Regions from separate parts of the Rhodopseudomonas sp. RCAM05734 genome, predicted to be linked through region 1. Evidence: predicted binding sites of a transcription regulator. Region 1 holds the regulator's gene; each other region holds the start of a gene.
The links. The regulator PhoB, encoded in region 1, activates phosphate uptake and scavenging genes when phosphate is short. The targets are predictions, from matches to a motif close to TGTCATNNANCTGTCAT.
Positions count from the first base shown of each region.

Region 2: a site for PhoB is predicted at 6,141-6,157, ahead of phnG (phosphonate C-P lyase system protein PhnG). Genes of this name have one in related genera too.
Region 3: a site for PhoB is predicted at 4,097-4,113, ahead of ACUXVA_RS14060 (esterase-like activity of phytase family protein). Genes of this name have one in related genera too.

Region 1 is NZ_CP199742.1:948,330-958,119, reverse strand. Features, by position in the region: gene pstS (phosphate ABC transporter substrate-binding protein PstS) at 1-398, shown strand, start outside; gene pstC (phosphate ABC transporter permease subunit PstC) at 587-1,585, shown strand; gene pstA (phosphate ABC transporter permease PstA) at 1,587-2,432, shown strand; gene pstB (phosphate ABC transporter ATP-binding protein PstB) at 2,429-3,253, shown strand; gene phoU (phosphate signaling complex protein PhoU) at 3,279-3,995, shown strand; gene phoB (phosphate regulon transcriptional regulator PhoB) at 4,008-4,712, shown strand; gene ACUXVA_RS04680 (GcrA family cell cycle regulator) at 4,879-5,388, opposite strand; gene ACUXVA_RS04675 (aspartate aminotransferase family protein) at 5,902-7,119, shown strand; gene argF (ornithine carbamoyltransferase) at 7,116-8,042, shown strand; gene ACUXVA_RS04665 (Hsp33 family molecular chaperone) at 8,394-9,398, shown strand.
Region 2 is NZ_CP199742.1:122,108-131,897, forward strand. Features, by position in the region: gene phnN (phosphonate metabolism protein/1,5-bisphosphokinase (PRPP-forming) PhnN) at 1-341, opposite strand, end outside; gene ACUXVA_RS00635 (alpha-D-ribose 1-methylphosphonate 5-triphosphate diphosphatase) at 338-1,495, opposite strand; gene phnL (phosphonate C-P lyase system protein PhnL) at 1,507-2,202, opposite strand; gene phnK (phosphonate C-P lyase system protein PhnK) at 2,210-3,013, opposite strand; gene ACUXVA_RS00650 (alpha-D-ribose 1-methylphosphonate 5-phosphate C-P-lyase PhnJ) at 3,006-3,890, opposite strand; gene ACUXVA_RS00655 (carbon-phosphorus lyase complex subunit PhnI) at 3,887-5,005, opposite strand; gene phnH (phosphonate C-P lyase system protein PhnH) at 5,008-5,616, opposite strand; gene phnG (phosphonate C-P lyase system protein PhnG) at 5,619-6,080, opposite strand; gene phnF (phosphonate metabolism transcriptional regulator PhnF) at 6,208-6,930, shown strand; gene phnE (phosphonate ABC transporter, permease protein PhnE) at 7,085-7,939, opposite strand; gene phnE (phosphonate ABC transporter, permease protein PhnE) at 7,942-8,826, opposite strand; gene phnD (phosphonate ABC transporter substrate-binding protein) at 8,904-9,790, opposite strand, start outside.
Region 3 is NZ_CP199742.1:2,950,433-2,960,222, reverse strand. Features, by position in the region: gene ACUXVA_RS14075 (methyl-accepting chemotaxis protein) at 1-1,404, opposite strand, end outside; gene mbfA (iron exporter MbfA) at 1,693-2,664, opposite strand; gene ACUXVA_RS14065 (Bug family tripartite tricarboxylate transporter substrate binding protein) at 2,990-3,973, shown strand; gene ACUXVA_RS14060 (esterase-like activity of phytase family protein) at 4,183-5,538, shown strand; gene ACUXVA_RS14055 (methyl-accepting chemotaxis protein) at 5,649-7,331, opposite strand; gene ACUXVA_RS14050 (methyl-accepting chemotaxis protein) at 7,529-9,208, opposite strand; gene serA (phosphoglycerate dehydrogenase) at 9,423-9,790, opposite strand, start outside.

The sequences.
Region 1 (9,790 bases):
GCCAGACCAAGAACGCGATCGGCTACGTCGAATACGCTTACGCCAAGCAGAACAAGCTGACCTATGCCGCGCTGATCAACAAGGCCGGCAAGACCGTGCAGCCGACCATCGCTGCCTTCCAGGCTGCCGCGTCGAACGCCGACTGGGCCAAGGCTCCCGGCTACTACGTGATCCTCACCGACCAGCCCGGCGAAGCTTCCTGGCCGATCACTGCCGCGACCTTCATCCTGATGCACAAGACCCCCGCGGACAAGGCTGCCTCTGCCGAAGCCGTCAAGTTCTTCAAGTGGGCGTTCGAGAAGGGCGACAAGATGGCCGAAGAGCTCGACTACATCCCGATGCCCGAGCCCGTGGTCAAGCTGATCGAGAAGACCTGGTCGGCTGATATCAAGAGCTGAGCTGAACTCGACGTTCCGGGGCGCGAGCAGATTACTGCGAGCGACCCCGGAACCTCAAGATGCTCAGAACATTTCGGGCTTCCCCGCCACTCCAATCGGGGTGGCTGGGGCCTGCGCCATCCGGCTTCGCCGGCTGTCGCATCCCGGAATGACAGTTAGACTGGCGTAACAACAGACAGGGGAATGGCGTGGCAGATATGGCTGTTCAGAGTTCATCGATGGAAGCTGCTGGACCTTACGACCGCGCCAAGGCCCTGAGCGCCTTCAAGTTTGGCGATGTCGCCTTCTACTGGGCGACGCGGGCCTGCGCGATGTCGGTGCTGCTGATCCTCGGCGGCATCATCCTGTCGCTCATTGCCGGCGCCTGGCCGGCGATGAAGGAATACGGCTTTGCCTTCCTGTGGACCGCGCGCTGGGCGCCGTCCGCCGATCCGCCGGTGCTCGGCGCGCTTGGCCCGATCTACGGCACGCTGATCACCTCGGTCATTGCCATGGCGATTGCCATCCCGGTCGGCCTCGGCATCGCGATCTTCCTCACCGAGCTGTGCCCGCAGTGGCTGCGCCGCCCGATCGGCATGGCCGTCGAGCTGCTCGCCGGCATTCCCTCGATCATCTACGGCATGTGGGGCTTCTTCGTGCTCGGCCCGTTCCTGGCCAACCACGTGCAACCCTTCATGATCAACACGTTCGAAGGCGTGCCGGTCCTCGGCACCATTTTCGCCGGTCCGCCGTCCTATCTCAGCCTGTTCAACGCCGCTTTGATCCTCGCCATCATGGTGCTTCCGTTCATCACCTCGATTTCGGTGGACGTGTTCAAGACCGTGCCGCCGGTGCTCAAGGAGGCCGCCTACGGCGTCGGCTGCACCACCTGGGAAGTCGTCCGCAACGTCGTCATCCCCTACACCCGCGTCGGCGTGATCGGCGGCGTTATGCTGGCGCTCGGCCGCGCCCTCGGCGAGACCATGGCGGTGACCTTCATCATCGGCAACTCGTTCAAGATCTCCGGTTCGGTGTTCGGGCCCGGCACTACTATTTCGGCGGCGATCGCCAGCGAATTCGCCGAAAGCGACGGGTTGCATCAGTCAGGCCTGATCCTGCTTGGCCTGCTGCTGTTCGTGCTGACGTTCTTCGTGCTGTCGGGCGCGCGCCTGATGCTGATGCGGCTTGAGAAGAAGGCGGGCAACTAACATGAACCCGATTTACGCCCACCGCCGGCGGATCGACATGACGATCCGTACGCTGTGCTTCGCCGCCGCCCTGTTCGGCGTCAGCTGGCTGGCGATGATCCTGTTCACGCTGTTCACCAACGGCCTCGCCGGCATCAGCGTGCAGATCTTCACCCAGAACACGCCGCCGCCCGGCTCGACGGAAGGCGGCCTGCTCAACGCCATCGTCGGCTCGATCATCATGACGGTGATCGGCGTCGGCATCGGCGCGCCGCTCGGCCTGCTGGCCGGCACCTATCTCGCCGAATACGGCAAGAACGACCGGCTCACCGACGTGATCCGCTTCATCAACGACATCCTGCTGTCGGCGCCGTCGATCATCATCGGCCTGTTCGTCTATGGCGCGGTGGTGGTGCCGATGGGCGGCTTCTCGGCCTTCGCCGGTGCGCTGGCGCTGGCGGTGATCGTCATCCCCGTGGTGGTGCGCACCACCGAGGACATGCTCGGCCTGGTGCCCAACCCACTGCGCGAGGCGGCCTCGGCGCTCGGCCTGCCGCGCTCGCTGGTGATCCGCCGCATCGCCTATCGTGCGGCCCGCGCCGGCCTCATCACCGGCGTACTGCTGGCGACGGCCCGCGTCGCCGGCGAAACGGCACCGCTGCTGTTCACCGCGCTGAGCAACCAGTTCTTCAGCCTGGATCTCACCAAGACCATGGCCAACCTGCCTGTGACCATCAACAACTTCGTGCAAAGCCCCTACGAATACTGGAAGCAGCTCGCCTGGAGCGGCGCCCTGATCATTACCTTGACCGTACTTGCCCTGAACATTGGTGCACGCATTCTCGGCGCCGAGAGGACAACCAAATGAGTGAGCTTTCGATTTCCACCAGCGTTCCCGGCGTTGCAGTGCCGCCCTCGGCGGTGCAGGGCGACGAGCGGCCCAAGGTCAGCGTGCGCGACCTCAATTTCTATTACGGCGAGCATCACGCGCTGAAGCATATCAACCTCAACCTGATCGCCAACAAGGTCACGGCCTTCATCGGCCCGTCGGGCTGCGGCAAGTCGACCCTGCTGCGCATCTTCAACCGCATGTACGACCTCTACCCCGGCCAGCGCGCCGAGGGCCAGGTCATGCTCGACAGCCAGAACGTGCTCGACCCCAAGCTCGACCTCAATCTGCTGCGCGCCCGGGTCGGCATGGTGTTCCAGAAGCCGACCCCGTTCCCGATGACCATCTACGAGAACATCGCCTTCGGCGTGCGCCTGTACGAGAAGATCTCCAAGTCGGAGATGGACGGCCGGGTCGAGAAGGCGCTGCGCGGCGGCGCGCTGTGGAACGAGGTCAAGGACAAGCTCAACGCCTCCGGGCTCAGCCTGTCCGGCGGCCAGCAGCAGCGCCTGTGCATCGCCCGCACCATCGCGGTGCGGCCGGAAGTGATCCTCTTCGACGAGCCGTGTTCGGCGCTGGATCCGATCTCGACGGCGAAGATCGAGGAGCTGATCGACGAGATGAAGGACGAGTACACCATCGCCATCGTCACGCACAACATGCAGCAGGCCGCGCGCGTCTCCGACTCCACGGCCTTCATGTATCTCGGCGAGCTGATCGAGTTCGGTCCCACGAACAAGATCTTTACGTCGCCGACCGATCGTCGCACCCAGGATTACATCACTGGCCGTTTCGGCTGACGCGCATCGCGCGAGAGGATTGATTATGGCTTTTGAACATACGACGAAGGCATTCGACGGCGACCTGCAGGAACTGACCCGGCTCGTCGCCGAGATGGGCGGACTGGCGGAGCGCCAGATCACCGATTCCGTCGACGCGCTGGTCCGGCGCGACGTCGAACTCGGCTTGCGCGTGGTCGCCGCCGATCAGGAAATCGACCAGATGCAGCGCGACATCGAGGAGCGCGCGGTGCTGACCATTGCCCGGCGCCAGCCGATGGCGGTCGACCTGCGCGAGATCGTCGGTGCGATGCGCGTCGCCACCGACGTCGAGCGCATCGGCGACCTCGCCAAGAACATCGGCAAGCGCGTCAACGCGCTCGACAGCGATTTCCATCCGCTGAAGCTGATCCGCGGCCTCGAGCACATGACCAATCTGGTGCAGTCGCAGGTCAAGGCCGTGCTCGACGCCTATGCCGCGCACGATCTGCCCGCAGCAATGGCGGTGTGGAAGGGCGACGAGGAGATCGACGCGATCTGCACCTCGCTGTTCCGCGAGCTGCTGACCTACATGATGGAAGACCCGCGCAACATCTCGTTCTGCATCCATCTGATGTTCTGCGCCAAAAACATCGAGCGGATCGGCGATCACGCCACCAATATCGCCGAGACCGTGTTCTACATGATCGAGGGCCAGCAGATCCTCGATAAGCGCCCCAAGGGCGACATGACCAACTTCGCCACTGCTCCCGGCAATACGTAAGGTACACCGCATATGAACGCACGCATTCTGGTGGTTGAGGACGAAGAAGCGCTGACCACGCTGCTGCGTTACAACCTCGACGCCGAAGGCTATGACGTCGAGACGGTGGCGCGCGGCGATGACGCCGATACGAGGCTGAAGGAAAGCGTGCCCGACCTGGTGGTGCTGGACTGGATGCTGCCCGGCCTGTCCGGCATCGAGCTGTGCCGAAGGCTGCGGGCGCGGCCCGAGACCAAGGCGTTGCCGATCATCATGCTCACCGCGCGCGGCGAAGAGAGCGAACGCGTTCGCGGTCTCGCCACCGGCGCCGACGACTACATCGTCAAGCCGTTCTCGGTGCCGGAGCTGCTGGCGCGGGTGAAGGGGCTGTTGCGCCGTGCATCGCCCGAGCGCCTTGCCACCGTGCTGGCGTTCGGCGACATCGAACTCGACCGCGACAAGCGCCGCGTCGCGCGTTCCGGCCGACCGATCGATCTCGGTCCGACCGAATACCGGCTGCTCGAATTCTTTCTGGAGCATCCCGGCCGGGTGTTCAGCCGCGAGCAGTTGCTCGACAGCGTCTGGGGGCGCGATATCTACATCGACGAGCGCACCGTGGACGTTCACATCGGCCGCTTGCGCAAGCTGCTCAATCCCGGCGGCGAGCAGGACCCGATCCGCACCGTCCGCGGCGCCGGCTACGCGCTGGATGACCGCTTCGACAAGGCGGCGGAGTAGTTTCTTCGGAGATTTTCGGTGTTCCCCGGACGCGGTGCACTGCGCCGCGTGAGCGGCGTGGTGCGCCGCAGATCCGGGGTCCCGGTTGTTTGCTGGAAAGAAGAAATCGGGATCCCGGATCTGCGGAGCGGCATAAAGGATGCCGCACCGCGTCCGGGAAACCAGACTACCTGATCGGCTTCGGTGCCTGCCGACGGCGGTCGCTTGCCGGCTGGTAGGCGATGCGCGAGTGGTGCGCGCAATAGGGCAGGCTCTGCAGGGCCTTGCCGCCGCAGAAGTAGAATTCCGGATTGCTGGGATCGCCGATCGGCCAGTGGCAGGTCGCCTCGTTGAGCTGCAGCAGGCTCAGCCGCTGCGCCATCGGCACCACATTGTCATAGGTGACCGGATCCGGCTCGACTTCGACTTCGAAGGCGTGGGCCAGCGCGGTGTTGCCGCGGGCCACCGGACGCGTAACCCGCATCATGTGCTGGGCCGGACGCGCCTTGCGCGGACGCGGCGCCGCCGAGGTCGGGCTCTTGGCACGGCCGGACAGGCCGAGGCGGTGGACTTTGCCGATAACCGCGTTGCGCGTCACATTGCCGAGCTCTGCGGCGATCTGGCTGGCCGACAGGCCGCCTTCCCAGAGCTTCTTCAGTTGCTCGACGCGATCGTCGGTCCAGGTTATTACCGTCATCGCACTCTTCCCTTCGTGTCGCGCCGGCCGATGTCAGGCAGCGCAGCGACTCCAGCGTCACAAAAATCCCTGCAGTCCGAATCCCTTAGCGCTCGCCGGGCGCAAAAATTGCGACCGGACGTTTACGCCGAACACTGGACCGTAGTGGAACACAATCGCGCACGATATGTCGTACCCGATAGATCAGAAGCTACAATATGCCGTGACTCTGGCGCAAGAGTCAGGCATCGCGCGTCCACATCCTTGTGCTTGCAAAACAGAGAAATCGGTTTTTTGTGCGATTCTGTCATCAGGGAAACGCACCCGGACTCCAATAGTTGCCTCGATCGTCGGGGCCGTCACCGGAATACTACGGGGTTTCCGCGGTGCGCCGAGGTTGACAGCCACCGCCGTCACCATAGAATAATGCCCACGTGCCGCCTGGAAAGGCGGCACGTTTCGTTTCCGGGGTAGGTTGTCCGATCTCGCACAGGCGCGTTCGCCCAGTCACCCGAAGTTCCGATCGGATTGGTTATGACCAAGAGCGCAAGCACGTCTCATTTGCTGCCGGTATTTGCCAGGGCGGATCTCGCCTTCACCTCGGGCGAGGGCGTCTGGCTGACCGCGATCAACGGCGAGCGCTATCTCGACTTCACCAGCGGCGTCGCGGTGAATTCGCTCGGTCACTGCCATCCGCATCTGGTCGCCGCCCTGCAGGAGCAGGCCACCAAGCTCTGGCACATGTCGAACCTGTTCAAGAGCCCGGACGGCGAGCGTCTCGCCGCGCGTCTGTGCGAAGAGAGCTTTTCCGACTACGTGTTCTTCGCCAATTCCGGCGCCGAGGCGATGGAATGCGCGATCAAGATGGCGCGCCACTATCATTTCTCCAAGGGCCAGCCCGAGCGAACCCGCATCATCACGTTTGAAGGCGCGTTCCACGGCCGTACCCTCGGAACGCTCGCCGCCACCGGCGCTGCAAAATATCTCGAAGGCTACGGCAAGCCGCTCGAGGGTTTCGACCAGATGCCGTTCGGCGACATCGAGGCCGTCAAGAAGGCCGTCGGTCCCAACACCGCCGCCATCCTGATCGAGCCGCTGCAAGGCGAAGGTGGCGTCCGCGCGCCGTCGCATGCGTTCGTCCGGGCATTGCGCGAGCTTTGCGACGAGAGCGGCATCCTGCTGATCTTCGACGAGGTGCAGACCGGCATGGGCCGCACCGGGTCGCTGTTCGCCCATCAGCGATTTGGCGTCACGCCGGACATCATGTCGCTGGCCAAGGCGCTCGGCGGCGGCTTTCCGATCGGCGCCTGCCTGGCCACCGCGGAAGCTGCGGCCGGCATGGCACCGGGCTCACACGGCTCCACCTTCGGCGGCAATCCGCTGGCGGTGGCTGCGGCCAATGCGGTGATGGACGTGATGCTGAAGCCGGGCTTCTTCGATCATGTCAACCGGATGTCGCTGCTGTTCAAGCAGAAGCTGGCGTCGGCGGTCGATAGCTTCCCCTCGGTGATTTCCGAAGTGCGCGGCGAAGGCCTGCTCATCGGCCTCAAGGCGGTGGTGCCGTCGGGCGATCTGGTGGCAGCTTTGCGTGACGCAAAACTGCTGACGGTCGGCGCCGGCGAAAACGTGGTGCGCTTCCTGCCGCCGCTGATCGTCAACGAGGCTGAAATCGAGGAGGCCATCCAGCGCCTCGAGACCGCCTGTGTCGCGCTGTCACCGTCTGCCGCGCAGCAGCAGGGAGCCGCGTCATGACCAAAGCGCTGCGGCATTTCCTCGACCTCAACGAGGTGCCCACCACGGAACTGCGAAAGATTCTCGATGCCAGCGTTGCCATCAAGGCGAAGCTGAAGAGCAGCGACAAGCGTGACCGGCCGCTCGAGAACAAGACCCTGGCGATGATCTTCGAGAAGCCCTCGACCCGCACCCGTGTGTCGTTCGAGGTCGGCATGCGTCAGCTCGGCGGCGAGGTGGTGATGCTGACCGGCGCGGAAATGCAGCTCGGCCGCGGCGAGACCATCGCCGACACCGCGCGCGTGCTGTCGCGCTTCGTCGACATCATCATGATCCGCATCCTCAGCCATGACTCGCTGCTTGAGTTGGCCGAATTTGCCACCGTGCCGGTGATCAACGGCCTGACCCGGAAGTCGCACCCCTGCCAGGTGATGGCCGACGTCATGACCTTCGAGGAGCATCGCGGGCCGATCAAGGGCCGCACCATCGCCTGGACCGGCGACGACAACAACGTGCTGATGTCGTGGGCGCACGCGGCGGAGCGCTTCCAGTTCAGGCTCAACGTGGCGACGCCGCCGGAGCTCGCGCCGAAGAAGCCGTTCCGCGACTGGATCAAGGCGACCAACGCGCCGATCGTGCTCGGCACCGATCCCGACGCCGCGGTGCGCGACGCCGACTGCGTGGTCACCGACACCTGGTTCTCGATGGGCGACAAGGACGGCGAGACCCGCCACAACCTGCTGAAGCCCTACCAGGTCAATGCACGGCTGATGGGCCTGGCGAAGCCCGATGCCATCTTCATGCACTGCTTACCGGCGCATCGCGGCGACGAGGTCACCGACGAGGTGATCGACGGCCCGCAGTCGGTGGTGTTCGACGAAGCCGAAAACCGCCTCCACGCCCAGAAGGGCATCCTGGCCTGGTGCCTCAACGCGGTGGCGTAAGGCGAAGCTACAGCCGATCTAGTTGTTTGCCGGTGCGGTTCTATCGTCCCCTCTCCCCCGCGCGCGGCGCAGCCGCGCGAAGGTGGGAGAGGGTGGCATAGGCGGCCTTCGGCCGCCGTTTTTCGAAATAACGCCGATGCGAAGCATCGGCTATACGAAGTCCGCGACGGGAGAGGGGGCGACGCCGCACACTCTGCAGAAGCGGCCCCCTCTCCCGGCCGCGCTGGCGCGCGTCCACCCTCTCCCGCCTGCGCAGCTGCGCTGCTTGGGGGAGAGGGGAAGGAAGAGACGCGCCACTTTTTCCCGCCGCAAAACCTTTCGATCCGGCCCCATCGCCCCCAAATAGGCTCCATGACCTCACAATCCCCCGAATCCCGAATCCTCGTTGATCCCCCCGTCCGAGCGCCTTCCGCGGTGCCGATCGATGACGCGGTGCTGCCGTTCGAGGTGTCGCCGCTCGATCTGCGCGGCCGGCTGACCAGGCTCGGCCCCGCGCTCGACGAGTTGCTCGACAAGCACGATTACCCCGCACCGGTCGCAAAGCTGCTCGGCGAGGCGATCGTGCTGACCACGCTGCTTGGTTCCGCACTGAAATTCGACGGCCGCTTCATCCTGCAGACCCAGACCGATGGTCCGGTGTCGCTGATGATCGTCGACTTCCAGGCGCCGGATCGCATCCGCGCCTATGCGCGCTTCGATGCCGAGAAACTGGTGCCCGGCCTCACCACCGGGCAATTGCTCGGTAAAGGCCACATGGCGATGACCGTCGACCAGGGGCCGGATATGAGCCGCTATCAGGGCCTGGTGGCGCTCGACGGCGGCAACCTCGAAGACGCCGCACACGAATATTTTGCGCGCTCGGAGCAGATCCCGACCCGCGTGCGGCTCGCCGTCGGCGAGGAATGGCGGACCGGCGAGAACGGACCGATGCATCGCTGGCGCGCCGGCGGCATGCTGCTGCAGTTCCTGCCGAAGGCGCCGGAGCGCGCGCAGCGCGATATCTCCGGTGGCGATGCGCCGGAGGGCGTCGAGCTCGACGTGCCGCCGGAGGATGACGCCTGGCTGGAAGGCCAGTCGTTGATCGCGACGGTGGAAGATATCGAGCTGATCGATCCCGACCTGTCGGGCGAGCGGCTGCTGTTCCGCCTGTTCAACGAGCGCGGCGTCCGCGTGTTCTCGTCGCTGCCGCTGCGGGCGAAGTGCTCGTGCTCGCGCGAGGCGGTGTCGGCGATGCTCAACAACTTCGCGCCGCAGGACCGCGCCGACATGGTCAAGGACGACAAGGTCGTGGTGACCTGCGAGTTCTGCAGCTCGGTCTACGAGTTCACCCCCGCCGAGGCCGGCGTCGAGTCGTAGTCGCCGCCATCCGGAAGCGCCATCCGCCGTTGTCGCCGGGACGGGCCGGAGCCCTTGTTCCCGTGGAGGCGACCTTCGTTTCCCGGGCGCGCAGCATCGCCGACAGTGCTGCTGAGCAGACCCGGGACCCGGATTCTTGGTGTCACCAAGCTGGGCCTCGGATCTGCGGTGCGCCACGCCGTGCTTGCGCGGCGCAGTGCACCGCGTCCGGGGAACGGCCCGAACTCGAATTGCGATATTTTTTCCTAACATCCTCTTGACGATCATCAGTGTAGGTTTATAATCCAGTGCATCCTGTCCCACCGAGAGGGGCGTATCGCGTCGTCACGGACGCGGGAGGGGATGCGGTGGACGCGGCAGCGTCAGGCGCGGAATTCGGTTCAGGGCTCGCC
Region 2 (9,790 bases), 830 kb from region 1:
GAGACGTTGGCGACCACCGTGCGACCAGCCATGATGTCGTCATCGATGGCGCTGGACAGCGCGTAATGGTGACCGTGCGCCTCCCAGTGGATGGCGAACAATCCATCGGCGACTGCGCGCCGAAACGCGTCCGGCGTCGCCTGCGCATTGTCCTCGAACGCCGAGGCTTCGCGGGTCACCACACGTCGCGCGAACACGACCGTGTTGTCGGTGCGGCAGGCGGCGCGCGCGAGATCGATCAGCGTGTCCTTGCCGGCGCCGGAGGGCCCGACCACCAGTACCAGCCGGCCCGGCCCGATCTTCGCCGCGTCCGCTTCGGATATCGTGGCCGTGTCGGTCATGCGACCCGATGCCCTTCGCGCCAGACGCTGCGCACCACCGGAATGTCGCGCGCGACATGGACGCGGATCAGGTCGGCGCGCTTGCCCACGGCGATCTCGCCACGATCCGGCAGATCGACCGCCTCGGCAGGCCGCTTGGTGACGGTGCGAACCGCGGCGGCGAGATCAATGCCGGGCACGCGCACCGGCAACTGCAACGCGGCCATCAGCAGGCTGGATGGGATGTAGTCCGACGACAGGATGTCGAGCAGTCCCTCGCGTGCCAGATCCACCGCGGCGATGTTGCCGGAATGCGAGCCGTTGCGCACCACGTTCGGCGCGCCCATCAGGATGCCGATGCCGGCCTCGTGCAGGCCGCGCGCGGCCTCCAGCGTGGTCGGGAATTCTGCCACCGAGACACGGTCGCGGATCGCGTCGGCCACGTTCTCCTCGGTAGTGTCGTCATGGCTGGCCAGCGGGATGCTGTGGCTCTGCGCCAGTGCCACGATGTCGCGCAGATTGTCGGCGGCGTAGAGCCGCTGATATTCGAAGCGCTGGGCGAATAACTCGTCGAGCTCGGCGTCGGTCTTGCCTGCGCCTTTGCCGCGATAATAGGTGCGCAGCTTGGCTTCGTCGCGGAACTGGCGCTGGCCCGGCGTATGGTCCATCAGCGACATCAATCGCACGTCGGGGCGGCCGACCATCTCCTTGGCCTCATCGACCACGCTTGGCATCGGAATTTCGCAGCGCAGATGCAGGAAGTGATCTGCGCGCAGGATGCCGGCATCGCGCGCCGCAGAAATCGCATCCGCCAGCAGGCCGGCATGGCCATCGGCTTCCTCGGCTCCCTTCTCGCGCCACACCCGCAGCGAATCCAGCACGGTGGTGATGCCCGACGTCGCCAGTTGCGCATCATAGGAGACGACGGCGGCGACGGGATCCCAGAACACTTTCGGTCGCGGCACGAAATGCATTTCGAGATGGTCGGTGTGCAGTTCGATCAGGCCGGGCATGATCAGGTCGCCGCGCGCATCGTCGGCGCCAGCGGGCGCGTCGCCCTCGCCGAATTCGGCGATCTTGCCATCGGCGAAGGCAATCCAGCCCTGCTCGATGACGCGATCGGCGAGCACGATGCGGGCGTTGCCGATGACGGTCTCTGTCTGTGTCGTCTTCATGGTCTTCTTTCTCAGGCAGCGGCGAACGATGTCACATCGACCAGCCGGTCGGCAATCAATTGGCGGACGTCGTCGTCATGGACGATGGCGACCATGGCGACGCCGGCGCGTTTCTTCTCGGCGACCAGTTCGACCACGACGGCCCGGTTGGCGGCGTCCAGCGACGCCGTCGGCTCGTCGAGCAGCAGGATCGGCAGGTCGGAGATGAAGCCGCGCGCGATGTTGACGCGCTGCTGCTCGCCGCCGGAGAAGGTCGAGGGCGGCAGCTTCCACAGCCGCTCGGGAATGTTGAGCCGCCGCAGCAGCGCGCCGGCTTTGGCCTGCGCCTCGTCGCGCGCCACGCCATTGGCGAGCAGCGGCTCGGCGACCACGTCGAGCGCAGCGACGCGCGGCACCGCGCGCAGGAACTGGCTGACATAACCGATGGTGTGGCGGCGCACGCCCAGGATCTGGCGCGGCTCGGCCGTGGCGATGTCGATGGATGCGCCCTGATGCTGCACGCCGATCACGCCGCCGTCGCAGCGATAGTTGCCGAAGATCATCTTCAGGATCGACGACTTTCCGGCGCCGGACGGGCCAGACAGCACCACGCATTCGCCGGCCGAGACATGAAACGACACGCCACGCACCACCGGCAGGCGAATGCCGTCCTGCAGGTGCATCACAAAGGTCTTTTCGGCGTTGCGGATATCGATCATCGGAATCATCTGGACCTCACGCCGGCAGGATCGAGGAAACGAGCAGTTGTGTATAGGGCTGATGCGGATCGTCGAGCACTTGGTCGGTCAGACCGGTCTCGATGACCCGTCCGCCCTGCATCACCATCACCCGGTGCGACAGCAGCCGCGCTACCGCGAGATCGTGGGTCACGACGATGGCGGCGAGGCCGAGTTCGCTGACCAGGGTGCGCATCATGTCCAGCAGGCGCGCCTGCACGGAGACGTCGAGTCCCCCGGTCGGCTCGTCCATGAACACCAGCCGCGGCTCGGTCACGAGGTTGCGGGCGATCTGCAGCCGCTGCCGCATGCCGCCGGAATAGGTTTTCGGCGCGTCGTCGATGCGGTCGGTGGAAATCTCCACGCGCTCCAGCCAGGATGCGGCCGTCTGCCGGATCTTGCCGTAATGGTTGTGACCGACCGCCATCAGCCGTTCGCCGACATTGGCGCCGGCGGAGACGCCCATGCGCAGGCCCATGGCCGCATCCTGATGCACGAAACCCCAGTCGGTGCGGAACAGGAAGCGACGTTCGGCCTCGCCGAGCGCCGCGAGATCGCGCAGCACGCCGTCGCGCATGCGGTACGACACGCTGCCGGCATTGGGCGCCATCTGCGCCGACAGGAGTTGCAGCAGCGTCGACTTGCCCGAGCCGGACTCGCCGACGATCGCCAGCACTTCGCCCGGATACAGCGAAAACGACACGTCGCGGCAGGCCTGCAGCCGGCCGAAGGATTTGGACAGGCCGTCGGCGACCAGCAGCGTCTGGTCGTCGTCGCGCGGCGGCTTGGCGATCTCAAACATGGGCTTTCTCCCCGGGCAGATCCGCATTCTCGCTGCCGCGATGGCCTTCGGCTTGGCGGGTCTCGCAGAAGTCGGTGTCGGAACAGACGAACATGCGGCCGCCCTTGTCGTCGGTGACGATCTCGTCGAGATAGGAATCGTCGGCGCCGCACAATGCGCAAGGCGCGTCGTGACGATAGCGCGTGAACGGATGGTCCTCGAAATCGAGCGACACCACCGAGGTATGCGGCGGGACGGCGTAGATGCGCTTCTCGCGGCCGGCGCCAAACAATTGCAGCGCCGGGCAGTTGTCCATCTTCGGGTTGTCGAATTTCGGCGTCGGCGACGGGTCCATCACATAACGCGCATTGACCTTGACCGGATAGGCATAGGCGGTGGCGATGTGACCGAAGCGCGCGATGTCCTCGTACAGCTTGACGTGCATCAGGCCGTATTCTTCCAGCGCGTGCATGCGCCGCGTCTCGGTCTCGCGCGGCTCGAGATAGCGCAGCGGCTCCGGAATCGGCACCTGATAGACCAGCACCTGTTTCTCATGCAGCGGCGCTTCCGGAATACGGTGCCGGGTCTGGATCACCGTCGCATCGATGGTGCTGGTGGTGGTCGCGACGCCCGCGGTCTTCTCGAAGAATTTTCGGATCGAGATCGCATTGGTGGTGTCGTCGGAGCCCTGGTCGATCACCTTGAGCCGGTCGTCCGGCCCGAGGATTGCCGCGGTCACCTGCACGCCGCCGGTGCCCCAGCCATAGGGCATCGGCATTTCGCGAGACGCGAACGGCACCTGATAGCCGGGGATGGCGATCGCCTTGAGGATGGCGCGGCGGATCATCCGCTTGGTCTGCTCGTCCAGATAGGCAAAATTGTATGTCGGCGCGTTCATTCCGCGGCCTCCTTCATGGCGTCTGGCGCGGCATTGGCCTGTTCGAATTCCTTGCGCAGCTTGCGCAGCAGGCCGAGTTCGGACTGGAAGTCGACGTAGTGCGGCAGCTTGAGATGTTCGACGAAGCCGGTGGCCTGCACATTGTCGGAATGCGACATCACGAATTCCTCGTCCTGCGCCGGCGCGCCGACGTCCTCGCCGAGTTCGCGGGCGCGCAGCGCACGGTCCACCAGCGCCATCGACATGGTCTTGCGTTCGGACTGACCGAAGGCGAGGCCATAGCCGCGGGTGAAGCAAGGCGCCTGGGTATCGGAGCCCTTGAACTGGGTGACCATCTGGCATTCGGTCACGGTGATGGCACCGAGCGGCACCACGAAGCCGGCATCCTCCGCCATGAACTCGACCTCGACCTCGCCGAGCCGGATCTCGCCGACGAAGGGATGGTTGCGGCCATAGCCGCGCTGGGTGGAATAGCCCATGGCCAGCAGAAAACCCTCGTCGGCCCGCGCCAGATTCTGCAGCCGCAAATCGCGCTCGGCGGGAAACTTCAGGGCGTCTCGGGTGAGATCACCGACCGGCGCGTCCAGCTCGGCCTGCTGCGAGGCTTCGATCAATCCGTCGCGACCGAGGATGTCGGTCACCCGCGGCATGGCCACCGGCGCCTCGTCCGCGGCTGCCGGCGCTTCCGGCGCTTCCGGCGCGGCAGATGTGCCGAGCAGCGACGGATCGAGCAGGCGATGGGTGTAGTCGAAGGTCGGGCCGAGGATCTGGCCGCCGGGAATGTCCTTGAAGGTCGCCGAGACCCGCCGCCGCACCTGCATCTGCCCGGTGTCCACCGGCTCGCTGGCGCCGAAGCGCGGCAGCGTGGCGCGGAAGGCGCGCAGCAGGAAGATCGCCTCGATCATGTCGCCGCGCGCCTGCTTGATGGCCAGCGCCGCCAGCTCGCGATCATACAGCGAACCTTCGGTCATGACGCGATCGACGCCAAGGCTGAGCTGTTCGGAGATCTGGTCCAGCGACACTTCCGGCACATCACGATCGCCGCGGCGCTCATGGGCCAGCAGACGGTGTGCGTTCTCGATGGCGCGTTCGCCACCCTTGACGGCTACATACATGGTCAGCCCTCCTTCGCGACAAGGCGCGTGGTGCGCGGGATCGCGACGATGGCGTCGTCAGCCACCAGAATGAGGTCGACGCCGCGCGGAAACAGCGTGTGATTGACGGCCAGTTGCTCGAGCAAATCGGGAACGCCGATCGTCGCGCGGAGCAGCGTCGTGCCGTCGATGCCGGGACCGGACAGCTCGATGGCCGACCCATGCGTCAGGCTCTCCACCTGCACGATCAGCGTGGTCGAGCGATCGGGATATTCGCCACTGCCAAGCGCGAAGCAATCGAGCCCCTGCAACAGGGCGGGATTTCCAATCACGGCAAAATCCGCGATGCCGGAATCGGCGACCATCGGCGCGCTGCAATGAAACCTGATCCATTTGCCGGCGTCGGGGGCCGTCGCCATCGCGGCGTCGAGCCAGACCGGGGTATCCTGATCGAACAGCGTCAGCGCAATCGCCGCGGTCCCGCGCATCATCGGGCTGGGCACGCCGGAGGGTGCCGCGATGCGCTGCACGCTGCCGGGCCGCGCCATGGCGTCCATCACCGAGCGGAAGGTCGATTGCGCCGACAGAACCTTGTTGGCGAATCCCGCCGGCATTTCTGCAACCGTTGTCATGATCAGCTCTCCCCGCGTACCAGCGTGTAGAAATCGACCCGCGTCGCCGCGGTCTCGGCCGTCTTGCGACGACGCTCGGCATCGATCCGCGCGCGCAACGGCGCGAGAACCTGTGCCTCGATGGCCGCGGCATGGTCGGCCGTCTGGATCAGCGCGTCACACAGGGCAATCAGCCCTGCCTTGTCGCGATCCCGACCGAGCGTGTAGCCGATCCCGACCTCGCCGCTGGCGAGCCGCACCGCTGCGCGCGATACCGTGGCCTCGCCGAGATTGAAGGGGGCGCCGTCGCCGCCGGCACGGCCGCGCAACATCACCAGCCCGTTTTCCGGCTCGCGCAGGTTTTCATGGGCAGGGACGGCAATGCCGACCAGATGCCCGGCGATATCGTCGGCCGCGACGTGAGCGAGCACGGCCATGGCGGCCTGCCGCCGCGTCGTGAGATCGTCTGTGTCGGCGCTGGTCATGGGGTCCGATTGCCTGCGTGAAGTTGTCTATGTTAATAGACAACTTCATACGGAGATGCCATGACCTTTTCATGACATCTGCACTTTTTTCTGGCGTCGGACGCAGCGCTGCGTGTAGATCGCCAACATGAGCATGCAGGACACAGGCGTGGCGCTGTGGCGGCAGGTCGCCGACGGTATCGAGCGCGGCATCGCCGACGGCACCTACGCATCCGGCGACAAGCTGCCGGGCGAAACCGAAATCGCGGAGATTTACCGCGTCAACCGCCACACCGTGCGCCGCGCGCTGGCGACGCTGGCGGAACGCGGATTTGTGCGCGCCGAGCGCGGCAGCGGCACCTATGTGGAAGCGCCGAAGCTGACCTATCCGCTGCGTTCGCGCACGCGGTTTTCGGAGATCGTCGGCGCCGGCGGTCGCGAGCCGGACGGCCGGCTGATCGAATCCGGCACCGAACCGGCAACGCGGGACATCGCCAAACAGCTTCGCCTGAAGACCGGCGCGCCGCTGGTGCGGATCGAGGCGCTGCGGTTTGCCGACAAGACGCCGATCTGCATCGGCACCACCTGGTTTCCCGCCGACCGCTTTGCCGACGCCGCAGCGGTCTACGAGCGCCTGAACTCCACCACAAAATTACTGGCGCATTACGGCATCACGGACTACCGCCGGCTGTCGACCCGTATCACCGCGGCCATCGCCAATGCCACCGATGCGGCACGTCTCGACATCGCGCTGGGCCGCCCGGTGCTGATCGTCGACAGCACCGACGTTGGCATCGACGGCACACCGCTGAAGTTCTCACGCTCGCGCTTCGTCGCCGAGCGCGTCGAGTTCGTTGTGGAAAACGGGTAGTTCTATCTCGTGCCCCGGATGCTGCGCAACGCGTCGCACTTGCGACGTGGTGCGCTGCTGATCCGGGGCCTTGGTACACCTGAAGAAACCTGGATCCCGGATCTGCGCAGCGGCATGAAGAATGCCGCAGCGCGTCCGGGACACGCGACTGCCGTCACGCCACAGCCCGTCGCCCGATGATGGCGAAGCGCAGCCGGCTCGATATGAAGTCGATGGCAGCCACCGCCACCAGGATCATCAGGATCAGGAACGACACGTTCTGCCATTCCAGCGTGCGGATCTGCTCCGCCAGTTGCAAGCCGATGCCGCCGGCGCCGACGATGCCGATGATGGTCGCCGAGCGGGTATTGGATTCGATGAAGTACAGCACCTGGCCCGCGATCACCGGCAGCACCTGCGGCAGCAGACCGAAGCGGATCTCGTGCAGGGCATTGCCGCCGGAGGCACGGACGCCCTCGACCTGCTTTTTGTCGGCGCCCTCGATCGCCTCGGAGAACAGTTTGCCGAATGCGCCGAAGTCCGACACCGCAATCGCCAGCACCCCGGCGAACGGGCCGAGGCCCACGACATTGATCCAGACCAGCGCCCAGATCAGCGTATCGACGCCGCGGATCGTATCGAGGAAGCGACGGATCGGCGACCGGAAGATCGCCGACGGCACGATGTTGCGCGCCGCCAGCAGGCTGACCGGCAGAGCGAAGAGCGCCGCGAGGACCGTGCCGAGCAAGGCAATGGACAAGGTCTCACCCATCGCCGCCAGATAGGTCGGCAGCGACGATCCGGGATTGGGCGGGAACATCATCAGGGTGATCCAGACCAGCTGATGCAACCCCGCCAGCATTCGTGCCGGCGAGAATTCCAGCAGGTAGAGACCGACCACAAGCAGCGCCGCCGCCCCCAGCAGAAGCAGCGGCGCCGCGAGACGCGACGACAGCGGCCGGAAGAAGATCGCCGGATAGCGGGCGCGCAGGCCTGCCAGATCGGGATGGTCGTTGGGCTCGGATGACATGGTCATTTGCGCCCGTCCTGGCCGAACAATCGCTGGCGCGCCCAGCCGGTGCCGATATCGATGACGAAGACGGTGAGAATGATCAGCACCAGAATCGCGCTGACATCCGAATAGTAGAACTTGCGGATCGCGACGATGAGTTCCTGGCCGATGCCGCCGGCGCCGACAAACCCCATCACCGAGGCGCCGCGCACATTGATCTCGAAGCGCAGCAGCGAATAGCTGGCAAAGCCCGCGGTGACCTGCGGCAGCACGGCGAAGCGCATGCAGGCGACCCAGCCCCCGCCGGTCGCGCGCACGCCTTCCACCGGCTTCATGTCGATGTTCTCGACCATCTCGGAATATTGCTTGCCGAGCGCGCCGACGCAGTGGATCGCGATGGCCAGCACGCCGGCCATCGGACCGAGACCGAAGGCGATGACGAAGATCAGCGCGAACACGATATCCGGCACGGTGCGGCAGAATTCCATGAAGCGCCGCACCACGAAACGCAGCCAGACCGACGGCGAGGTATTCTCCGCCGCCACGAAGCTCAGCCCGAAACCGAGGATCGCACCGCTCAACGTCCCGACATAGCTGATCAGGATGGTTTCGCCGAGCAGCCACAGCCATTTGTTCCAGCCCCAGAACCATTCGGGGACGTCGGTCCACACCCGCGCGCCGCTTTCCAGCGTCAGAATGCGATCGAAATAGCTGACGAAGTTGCCGATATAGGTGAACAGCGTACGCAGATTGACTTCTGCACCGACGCTGGCCGCGAACAGCGCTGCTGCGAAGACGGCCGCGGCGACCGCCATACGCATCCGCTTGCGCGCCACCGCCTTGCGGTAGGCATCGTTCAAGGCAGCGAGCTGCGGGCCCGGCAGGATGGAAACGGCGGCGGACATGTCTGGCGGATCTCAGCGAATCTCAAAAAATATGGAGCCGGGTCAAAAGGACCCGGCTCCGTTCATATGCCTGACGATCAGGACGCCTTCTTCTTGCGCAGGTTGTCGACGAACTTGATCAGCTCGACCGTTGCATCCCAATCCTTGGTGGTGGCGGGATGGAAGCCCTTCTTCTGGCCATCCGAGAGCTTGTCGAAGGCGGCCTTGTCCTTGGTCGGCGCGTCCATGAAAGCCTTGGCGATCGCCGCCTTCAGGTCGTCCGGCAGGTCCGAGCTGTAGGCATAGGGACCGTTGATGATCGGCGCCGACTTGTGGATGATGCGGAAGTCTTCCTTCTTCATCGCCGAACCGTCGCTGTTCTTCAGCATGCCCTTGGTGAGCATCTGCTGCAGCGTCGAGTCGTTGTCGTTGGTCCACTGGTTGGCGGCGACATCGACGGTGCCCTGCGACAGCGCCAGCAGCGCGTTCTCGTGGCTGCCGGTGAACACCACCTTGCTGAAATAGGTGTCGGCATCGGAGATGCCCATCTTGTCGAGCTCGAAGCGCGGCACGTTGTTGCCCGAAGTCGAGTTGGGATCGACCAGGCCGAGGTTCTTGCCCTTCAGATTGTCGACGGTCTTGTAGGGGCTGCTCGCCTTGACGAAGAACACCGAGTAGTAGCCGGTCGAGCCGTCGATGTTGATGTCATTGGCGAAGGCGTCGGTCTTGACGCCGGTGAGGCGCGCACGCGCGAACGAGGCCGAACCGTAGCTCGCGAGCTGGATGTTGCCGGAGCGCTGGCCCTCGATCACCGCAGCATAATCGTTGGCGATGCGCAGATTGACCTTCACGCCCAGTTCCTTGGACAGGTAAGCGGCGAACGGCGACCAGCGCTCGGTCACGCCGGAAGCATTCTCGGCGGGAACCACTGCAAAGGTGAGTTCCGGATATTTGGTCTTCCAGTCCTGCGCCGAAGCGGCGGAGA
Region 3 (9,790 bases), 2.0 Mb from region 1:
GGACGCTTCTTCGGAAGCTGCCGCCACCAGCGTGGTCATTTTCTCGGAGCGCTCGGCGGTCGACGTCAGCGTTCCGGCGGAGGCCTCCAATTCGGTGGAGGCCGACGAGACGATGTCGACGATCTCGCCGATCATCGCCTCGAAATCGCGCGTCATCGTATCGACGCGCTGGCCGCGCCGGATCTTGGCATCGGCTTCCGCGGCAGCGGCCTCGTCGGCGGCTTTCTTGGCAATCAGGGTTTCCTTGAACACCTGCAGGGATTTCGCCATCGTGCCGATCTCATCGGTCCGGTCGATCGCGGGAATGACGACGTCATGCCGGCCGGCGGCGAGTTCGCTGACGGCCTCGGTGATCGTCGCCACCGGCGCGATCACCCGACGGCGCAACATCACCGTCACCGCGCCCAGCACGCCAAGCAAGGCAAGAACTGCGGCGCAGGTCAGAGCCAGCATCATCATGGCGTGGTCGCGCCCGGTGCGGGCACGCTGCGCGGCCTCGGCCAGCGCTGCATCGCGGACCGTGATGAAAGCTTGGATGGCCGGCACGATGGTTGCGGCGAGGACGTCGGACGTCATGGCGTATTTGCCGTCGCTGCGTGCGGCCGGCATCTCCTTCTCGATGGCGGGCGCGGCGCGATCGAAATAGCCCTCGATCGCGACCTTGAGCGGCGCCAGCAGCCGTTCCGGCTTGCCGAGCTGATCGACAGACGCCTCGATCCGTTCCCGGCCGGCGTCGATACGGCCCTGGCCACGATCCATGCTGGACATCTCCGCCGGCGTCAGCGGCCGGCGGGTGCTGACCGGCAGCGAGAACGTCGCCGCGCGGCTGCCGCCGGTGACGCGGATATCCTGGGCGGTGCGGGCGATGCTCAACAATGTCGTGAGCGATGCGTCCGCCACGGCAACATCGTTTTCAAGGCGGTTCAGAAGCGGCTCGACGCTGGCGACGGCCTTGCCGACGCCAGGCAGGAAGCCCTTGATGATGGCGGGGTCGCGCGCCGTCATCGGTGAGGTCATGGCGCGATCGGCGCTACCGAGAACGTCGGTAAGGCTCGCCGCGGCCTTGGACAGGCCGTCAATTACCGCCGCGCCGTCGCTGAGTGCACCGATAGCCTCGCGCGCGCTCGCAAAAGCGGCGTCCGATGCCGCGCGCACCTTCGCAACGGCGTCGAGCTGCACCGGCGTCGCCGCGGCTTCCTGGAACAAGGGTCCGACATAAGGCGCCCGCAAGCCCGCCATGTTCTGTCCCACCACCAGAACTGCGCCGAAGGCCTCGACGGCCCTCATGGCCTCGCTCTTGCTGGCGACGGTTCGATATTGCGGGACGAGCACCTCGGCGCCCAGAAGCACTGCCAATCCCGTGACCGCGAGCATGGAGAGCGAAAACAGACGACCGATTTGCATGGCACGTTCCTATGGTTCGTGCCGTCAAGGTATTGGCCGGAGCATAACTGTGCATTAACGGGCGGGCTGCGCGACAAACGCGAGTGGTAGCTCGATATTGGAAAATGAAAATTTTCTCAGTATGCCAAGCTACATATTGCCGCTATGTCGTCCGTCAGAAGCGGGGTGACTCGTGTTTCGAACGGCGCGGGTCCTGCTATCAATTCGCGCGCGGATGCGACGCATCAGTGAGCCGTCGACGTCGCAATCGGAGCCGCTACGCGCGGCTGCAAAGCACGATGGCTCCGGCTACGCGCCGCCGATGAGGATGCCCACCGCCAGCACGATGACGCCGCCGAGCACGATCTGGAACACCGCCTGCATGAACGGCGTGTCCATGTACTTGGCGCGGATCCAGGCGATCGCCCAGAGTTCGAAGAACACCACCACGCCGGCAATGGCCGTAGCGATCCAGAACGCGTTGGCCCAGGAGTCCGGCACAAGATACGGCATGGTGTGGCCGAGGCCGCCCACGGTAGTCATCAATCCGCAGATGCCGCCGCGCAGCCACGGCGAGCCGCGCCCGGTCATCGAGCCGTCGTCGGACAGCGCTTCGGCAAAGCCCATGCTGATGCCGGCACCGATGGAAGCGGCGAGGCCGACAAGGAAGGTCGCCCAGTTCTGGTGTGTGGCGAAGGCCGCGGCGAACAATGGCGCCAGCGTCGACACCGAGCCGTCCATCAGGCCGGCGAGCCCGGGCTGGACATATTGCAGCACGAACATCCGCCGCCTGGTGTGATCCTCTGCGCTGCGTGCGCCCGGCGTCAGGAACGTCTCCGACAGCCGCGACGCCAGCTGCTCGTGGCCCTTTTCCATCTCGGCGAGATCGCCCAGCAGCTTGCGGACATGGACGTCGGTGGTCTGCTCGGCGGCCCTGGCGTAGAATCGCTCGGCCTCGAATTCCATGGTCTCCGCTTCCTTGCGGATGGCATCGAGCGGGAGATTGCGGGTCAGCCAGATCGGGCGACGACGGATGAATCCCTTGACGTCGCCGCGGCGGATCGGCGGCAGGTTCGGCCCGAACCGTTGCTCATACATTTCCAGCAGCATGTGCCGATGGCCCTTTTCCTGCTCGGCCATCTCGCTGAAGATCTTTGCCGAATCCGGGTAGCGATCGAGCAGGTCCTCGGCGAAGCTGGAATAGATGCGGCTGTCTTCCTCCTCGCCGGAGATCGCGACCGCCAGCACCTCGCGCTCCGTCAAGTCTGAAAATGCCTTCATCTTCAATGCCTTATTTTAGATTAGAATTATTCTAATAGATATAACGACGGCCCGCGGTTTTGTCAAAACGATTGCCGCGGTGCGGCACAGGGACCACGGTCTTGCTATTCGACATGCCGCAACGATCGCTCCCGCACGCCGCCCTGCGGACACTGCCCCGGGGGACGATCGGGAGCAGCGACGGCTGATCGTCATCGCCGTCTGCGGCGCCTTCCGCCACGCGGTATCAGCGTGCCGCGTTTCGGCTTTGACGCCGCGCGACCGTCAGTTAGTTTGCCCGCAACAATGCCGGCCACTCAGGCCGGAGACAGGGAGAGCAAACGGGATGATCGACATTCATGGAGTCCGCGGGGCACTGCGGGCGGCGGCGGCCGTCATCGCCATCGGCACGGCGGGCAGCGCGCTGGCGCAAGGCACCTACCCCAATCGCGCCATCACGCTGGTACTGCCGTTTGCCGCCGGTAGCGGCACCGACACCACCACGCGCGTCATCTCGCAGCAACTCGCCCAGGCGCTCGGCGTCACCATCGTGATCGACAACAAGCCCGGCGCGAACGGGTCGATCGCCGCCAGCTATGTCGCCCGCGCGCCGGCGGACGGCTACACGCTGTTCGTCACCACCAACACCTCGCATTCGGCCAATCCCTATCTGCTCAAGACCATGAACTACGATCCGATCAAGGACTTCACCCCGATCGCCCGCACCGGCGACCTGCCCTTCATGCTGGTGATCAATCCGGAGATCCCCGCCAACTCGGTGGCCGAGCTGATCGCCTTGGCCAAGAAGGACCCGGGCAAGTACTCCTATGCGAGCGGCTCATCGTCGGCGATCGTGTCGGGCGCAACATTCGCGCGGCTCGCCGGCATCGACATGCTGCACGTTCCCTACAAGAGCTCGCCGCCCGCGCTGACCGACGTCATCGCCGGCCGCGTCAGCATGATGTTTACGGACGTGCCGACCGGACTGCCGCACGTCAACGGCAAGGCGCTGAAGGCGCTGGCGGTGACCACCAAGACTCGTTCGAAACTGTTACCCGATCTGCCGACCATGGACGAAGCGGGCGTCAAGGGCTTCGATATCACCTCGTGGCAGGGCTATCTCGGTCCGGCCAACATGCCCCGGGATATCGTGCTGAAGCTCAATACCGAGATCCGCAAGATCATCGACCGTCCGGAAATGAAGAAGGATCTCGCCGACCGCGGCATGGAGGCGTTCTCCGGACCACCGGAGGAGTTCGATGCCTTCCTGAAGGAACAGCTCGTCGTGTGGGAGAAGCTGATCAGGGAAGCCGGCATCGAGAAGCAGTAGGGACTACTGCCACAGACGGAGCGTCATCCTGAGGTGCGCGCTCTTGCGCACCTCCCGCCGAAACGCAATTGCGTTTCGGCGGGGACGACGGCTGCGCCCCCTTGCCGCAGCCTTGTCCCCCGCTGTCATTCCGCCGTCATGCATCCGTCAGCGCGCCGTAACGCGCGCGCCCCAGAACACGCAGCATGGTCACCACAAGGAGAACCACCATGCGCAAATCCCTGCTCTGTTCCGTAGCGTCGATGCTGCTGCTGTCGTCCGCGGCTCTGGCGCAAAGCGAAGGCGAATTTCCCGCCAAGCTGGCCGGCCATGCCGTGCTGCCGGCAATGTCGACCATCGATGCGCCGGCCGACGCGCCGAACGACCTCAAGACCTCCGGAAAATACACCACCGGCAAGCGCGTGGACGCGCTGGGCACCGTGATGGGCAAGTCCTTTGAGCGCGATACCGGGATTTCGCTGCCGATGAAGGGCCAGCCGCTGCAGGGGCATTCCGGCATCAAGGTGATGCCCGACGGCTCGTTCTGGGTACTGACCGACAACGGCGCCGGCTCGCGCTACAATTCAGCTGACTACATGCTGTATCTGAACCACCACAAGATCGACTGGAAGGCCGGCAAGGTCGAGCGTCAAGCCACCGTTTTCCTGCACGACCCCGACAAGAAGGTGCCGTTCCGCATCGTCCACGAGGATACCGCCAAGCGCTATCTGACCGGCGCTGATTTCGATACCGAAGGCTTCCAGATCATCGGCGACAATTTCTGGATCGGCGATGAATTCGGGCCCTACATCCTCAAGACCGACATGACCGGCAAGGTACTTGCGGTGTTCGAGACCGTGATCGACGGCAAGCCGGTGCGTTCGCCGGACCATTGGCAGGTGCAGTCGCCGGGCGCACCGGGCGCCACCTTCACCAACGTCAACCTGCGCCGCTCCAAGGGCTATGAGGGCTTCGCGTCGTCGAAGGACGGCAAGTTCATCTACGGCCTGCTCGAAGGCCCGGTGTGGGATGCCGAGAAGAAGGACTGGGAAAAGGTCGACGGCAAGGAAGCCGCGCGCATCCTCGAATTCGACGTCAAGGCCGAGAAGTTCACCGGCCGCTCCTGGCAGTATGTGTTCGAGAACAACGGCAATGCGATCGGCGACTTCAACATGATCACCGCCGACAACGGCCTGATCATCGAGCGCGACAACGGCGAAGGCACCAAGGACAAGGCCTGCGCCGACGGCAAGCGCGGCACCGACTGCTTCCCGGATCTGGCCAAGTTCAAGCGCGTGTTCAAGATCGAACTCAGCGACGCCAATGTTGGCAAGCCGGTGCGCAAGATCGGCTATATCGACCTGATGAAGATCCAGGATCCCGACAAGAAGTCGCTCAAGCCCTTGAACGACGGCGTTCTGACCTTCCCGTTCTTCACCATCGAGAACGTCGATCAGGTCGATGCCACGCATATCATCGTCGGCAACGACAACAACCTGCCGTTCTCATCGAGCCGCGAGCCCAACAAGGCCGACGACAACGAGTTCGTACTGCTCGAAGTCGGCGATTTCCTGAAGGCGAAGTAAGCTTCGCTGCTCGGCCTTGTCTCCACGAGAAAAGCCCTCCCTTGCGGGAGGGCTTTTTGCTGCGCGGGCAGGTTCGCCTGCCCCATTCCGGGAGAGCGAGCAAGTCAGCGTTACGCCGCCCGCACCTTGCTGAGGAAGTCATTGACCGCCGTGCGCAGCATGCCGGACTGGCCGTCGAGATCGCGGGCATTGGACAGCACCTGCGAGGCCGCTGCACCGGTGGCTTCGGCGGACGCGCTGACGCCGCCGATGTTGTTGCTGATCTCGTGGGCGCCGGCGGCGACCGACTGGATGCTCTGCGCGATCTCGCGCGTCGCCTTGCCCTGCTCCTCCACCGCGCCGGAGATGCGGCTGGCAATCTCGCTCATCTCGCTGATGGTGCCGGTGATGCCGGTGATCGACGCCACCGCCTCGCCGGTGGAGGCCTGCATGGCCGAGACCTGGGCCGAGATTTCCTCGGTGGCCTTCGCCGTCTGACTCGCCAGCGCCTTCACTTCGGAGGCGACCACCGCGAAGCCGCGGCCGGACTCTCCGGCACGCGCTGCCTCGATGGTGGCATTGAGCGCCAGCAGGTTAGTCTGCGAGGCGATATTGTGGATCAACTGGACGACCTCGCCGATCTTTTCGGCGCCGCGCGACAACAATTGCACGGTGGCATTGGTGCGTTCGGCATCGCTGACGGCACGGCTGGCGACCTGCGTCGACTGCGCCACCTGGCGCAGCACCTCGTTGACCGACGCCGACAGTTCCTCGGCGGCCGAGGCCACCGTACCGACATCGTCGGACGAGCGCTGCGAGGCGGCGCCGACGGTGGCGGCGCGCGAGCTGGCGTCAGACGCCGTCGCGGTCATCGACTGGGCGGTGGTCTGCATATCCGTCGCCGCGGTCGCAACCGACCGGACGATGCCGTTGACGCTGCGCTCGAACTCGTCGGCGATGCTCTGCATCGCTGCGCGGCGCTCGGCGGCCGCGCGGTTCTGGGCGTCGGCCTCGACCTGCTCGAGGCCGCGGATCCGCAGCGCATTGTCCTTGAACACCTGAACGGTCTTGGCCATGGCGCCGACCTCGTCGCCGCGCTCCACGCCGGGAATGCTCTCGTCGAGCGCGCCATTGGCGAGCCCCTCCATGCGCGCGCCAAGCTGGCCGAGCGGCGCCGTGATGCTGCGGCCGATCAGCCAGGCGATCAGCCCGGCAATGGCGCCGATGGCGACCATCGCCAAGCCAAGCGTCCACATGATGGGCTTGAGCTTGGTATCGAGGTCGTCGAGATAGGCGCCGCTGCCGACGAACATGTTCCAACCGGGAATCGGAACCGCGTAGGCCACCTTGCGCGACATCTCCTGCGAGTTGGGTTTGAGGTTTTCATAGCGGAGCGCAATTTCACCCTTGGCGGCTCCGTCGCGCAATTCGCGGATCACCCCCCGCCCATTAAGCAGCGAGTCAATCCGGTTCTGGCCGACCAGCTTGGGATCCGGCAGCGCCAGAGCCACACCTTCCATTGTATAGGCGAACAGGTAGCCCGCGCCGTTGTCATAGGTCAGCGTATTTGCGCGACTGACGAATTCCGCGATCGCCGCTTCCTGGGTAAGTTTCCCGGCGGCTACCTGCTTCTGCAACCCGATCGCCATGTTGCGTGCGGCCTCGACAAAGATCTTGGTCTGGTCGATACGCGCCGTCAGCATTTCGTTCCGCATCAGATTGGCGGCGAGAAGGCCGGCTGCGCACAGCCCCATCAAAGTCACCCCCACAAGGATGATCAGCTTGGAGGTGACGCGAAGGTTGTTGAATTGCACTGGCTATCTCCCGAACGGTCGCGGCGACGGACCTAATCCGACAGTAGCGTTCATATCCTCGCTATTGATTAGCCTGCGACTCCGTAAAAATACGGGGAATCGCAACGCGTGATTGCCACCATAAATACCTTCCCGTAACGCACGGCATTTCCGGGGAGCCGGCAGGTCAGAGGATCAGCAAGCAGCACCGGCATGGCTCACGCCGCCCGGACCTTGCCGAGGAAATCATTGACCGCCGCGCGCAGCATGCCGGACTGACCGTCCAGATCGCGGGCATTGGACAGCACCTGCGAGGCCGCGGCGCCGGTGGCTTCGGCGGCCGAACTGACGCCACCGATGTGATTGCTGATCTCGCTGGCACCGGCAGCAACCGACTGGATGCTTTGCGCTATCTCGCGCGTCGCCTTGCCCTGCTCCTCGACGGCGCCGGAGATGCGGCTGGTGATCTCGCTCATCTCGCCGATGGTGCCGGTGATCCCGGTGATCGACGCCACCGCCTCGCTGGTCGATGCCTGCATGGCCGAGACCTGGGCGGAGATTTCCTCGGTCGCCTTGGCGGTCTGGCTGGCCAGCGCCTTCACCTCGGATGCCACTACTGCAAAGCCGCGACCGGACTCGCCGGCGCGGGCCGCCTCGATGGTGGCGTTGAGGGCCAGCAGGTTGGTCTGCGAGGCGATGTTGTGAATCAGCTGCACCACTTCGCCGATCTTCTCGGCGCCGCGCGACAGCAGTTGCACGGTGGCGTTGGTCCGCTCGGCGTCGCCGACAGCGCGGCGGGCGACCTCGGTCGACTGCGCCACCTGGCGCAGCACCTCGTTGACCGATGCCGACAGTTCCTCGGCTGCGGAGGCGACCGTGCCGACGTCGTCGGACGAGCGCTGCGAGGCGGAGCCGACCGTGGCCGCGCGCGAACTGGCATCGCTTGCCGTCGCGGTCATCGATTGCGCGGTGGTCTGCATGCCGGCCGCCGCGGTCGAAACCGAGCGGACGATGCCGTTGACGCTACGCTCGAAATCGTCGGCGATGCTTTCCATCGCCGCGCGGCGTTCGGCGGCGACGCGGCCCTGCGCGTCGGCTTCGACCTGATCGAGGGCGCGGATGCGCAGCGCGTTGTCCTTGAAAACCTGCACCGTCGCCGCCATCGCGCCGATCTCGTCGCCGCGCTCCACACCGGGAATGCTCTCATCGAGCGCGCCATCGGCGAGCGACTTCATGCGCGCCCCGAGGCGGCCGAGCGGGCGGGTGATGCTGCGTCCGATAAACCAGGCGATAAGGCCGGCAACGGCGGCAATCGCGAACATTGCCAGACCGAGCGCCCAGATGATTGGCTTCAGGTGCTCGTCGAGGTCATCCAGATAGGCGCCGGTAGCAATGAACATGTTCCAGCCGGGCAGCGCCGCCGCATAGCCCATCTTGCGTGACAGAACCTGCGCGTTGGGTTTGGCAAATTCGTAGGTCAGAATGTGCCAGCCCTTGGCTGCCACGCCGTCGCGAAACTCGCGCGTCACGGCCACGCCGTTGACCAGCGTGTTGAGGCGATCGGCCCCGGATTTGAAGCCCGGCAGATGAACCACGGTGCCATCCATGGTGTAGATGAACAGATAGTTGCCGTTGTCATAGGTCATCGGCTCGATCCGGCGCACCAGCTCGGCGGTGGCGGCTTCCCGCGTCAGCTTTCCGGCGGCGACGTCCTTCTGCAGGCCGGCAGCCACGTTGCTGCCGATTTCGACGATCGACTTCAACTGTTCGGTCCGCGCCGCGAGCATCTCGCTCTTGACCATGTGGGCCGCCAGAACGCCTGCAGCACACAGGCCGATCATCGTGACCGCCACCAGAATAACCAGCTTGGTCGTGATGCGAATGTTGTTGAATTTCACGGCTATAGCTCCCTTGGCCCACACTTTCAGCAGCGCTCGGCATGACCCCTGGAAAGAATATATCAACGTAGTGTTTTCAAATGCTTACGCCCGCCGCCGATCAAAAATACCGCGACGTGGAATTCACGCAAAAAAATCCCCGCCTTTTTGGGGCGGGGATTTTCATTTTCGTCGTTGCAAAGAGTCGCCTGCGGCGACCGAAGCGCTTGCGATCCTAGAACGTCAGCGCCTTGGCCTGCTTCACCTGCGGCAGGGTCTGCACCTTCGCCAGCACATCCGCCGGCACGGCACCGTCAACCTCGACCAGGGCAATGGCGTCACCGCCCTTGCTGTTGCGGCCGAGATGGAAGGTAGCGATGTTGATCCTGGCGTCGCCGAGCAGCGAGGCGAACTGGCCGATGAAACCGGGCTTGTCCTCGTTGGTAACGTAGATCATCGACTTGCCGAATTCGGCATCGACCCGGATGCCCTTGATATCGACCAGACGCGGCTGGCCGTCGGCATAGACCGTACCGGACACCGAGCGCTCCTGCTTGTCGGTGGTCACCGTCACCGTGATCAGGCTCTCGTAGTCGCTCTGCG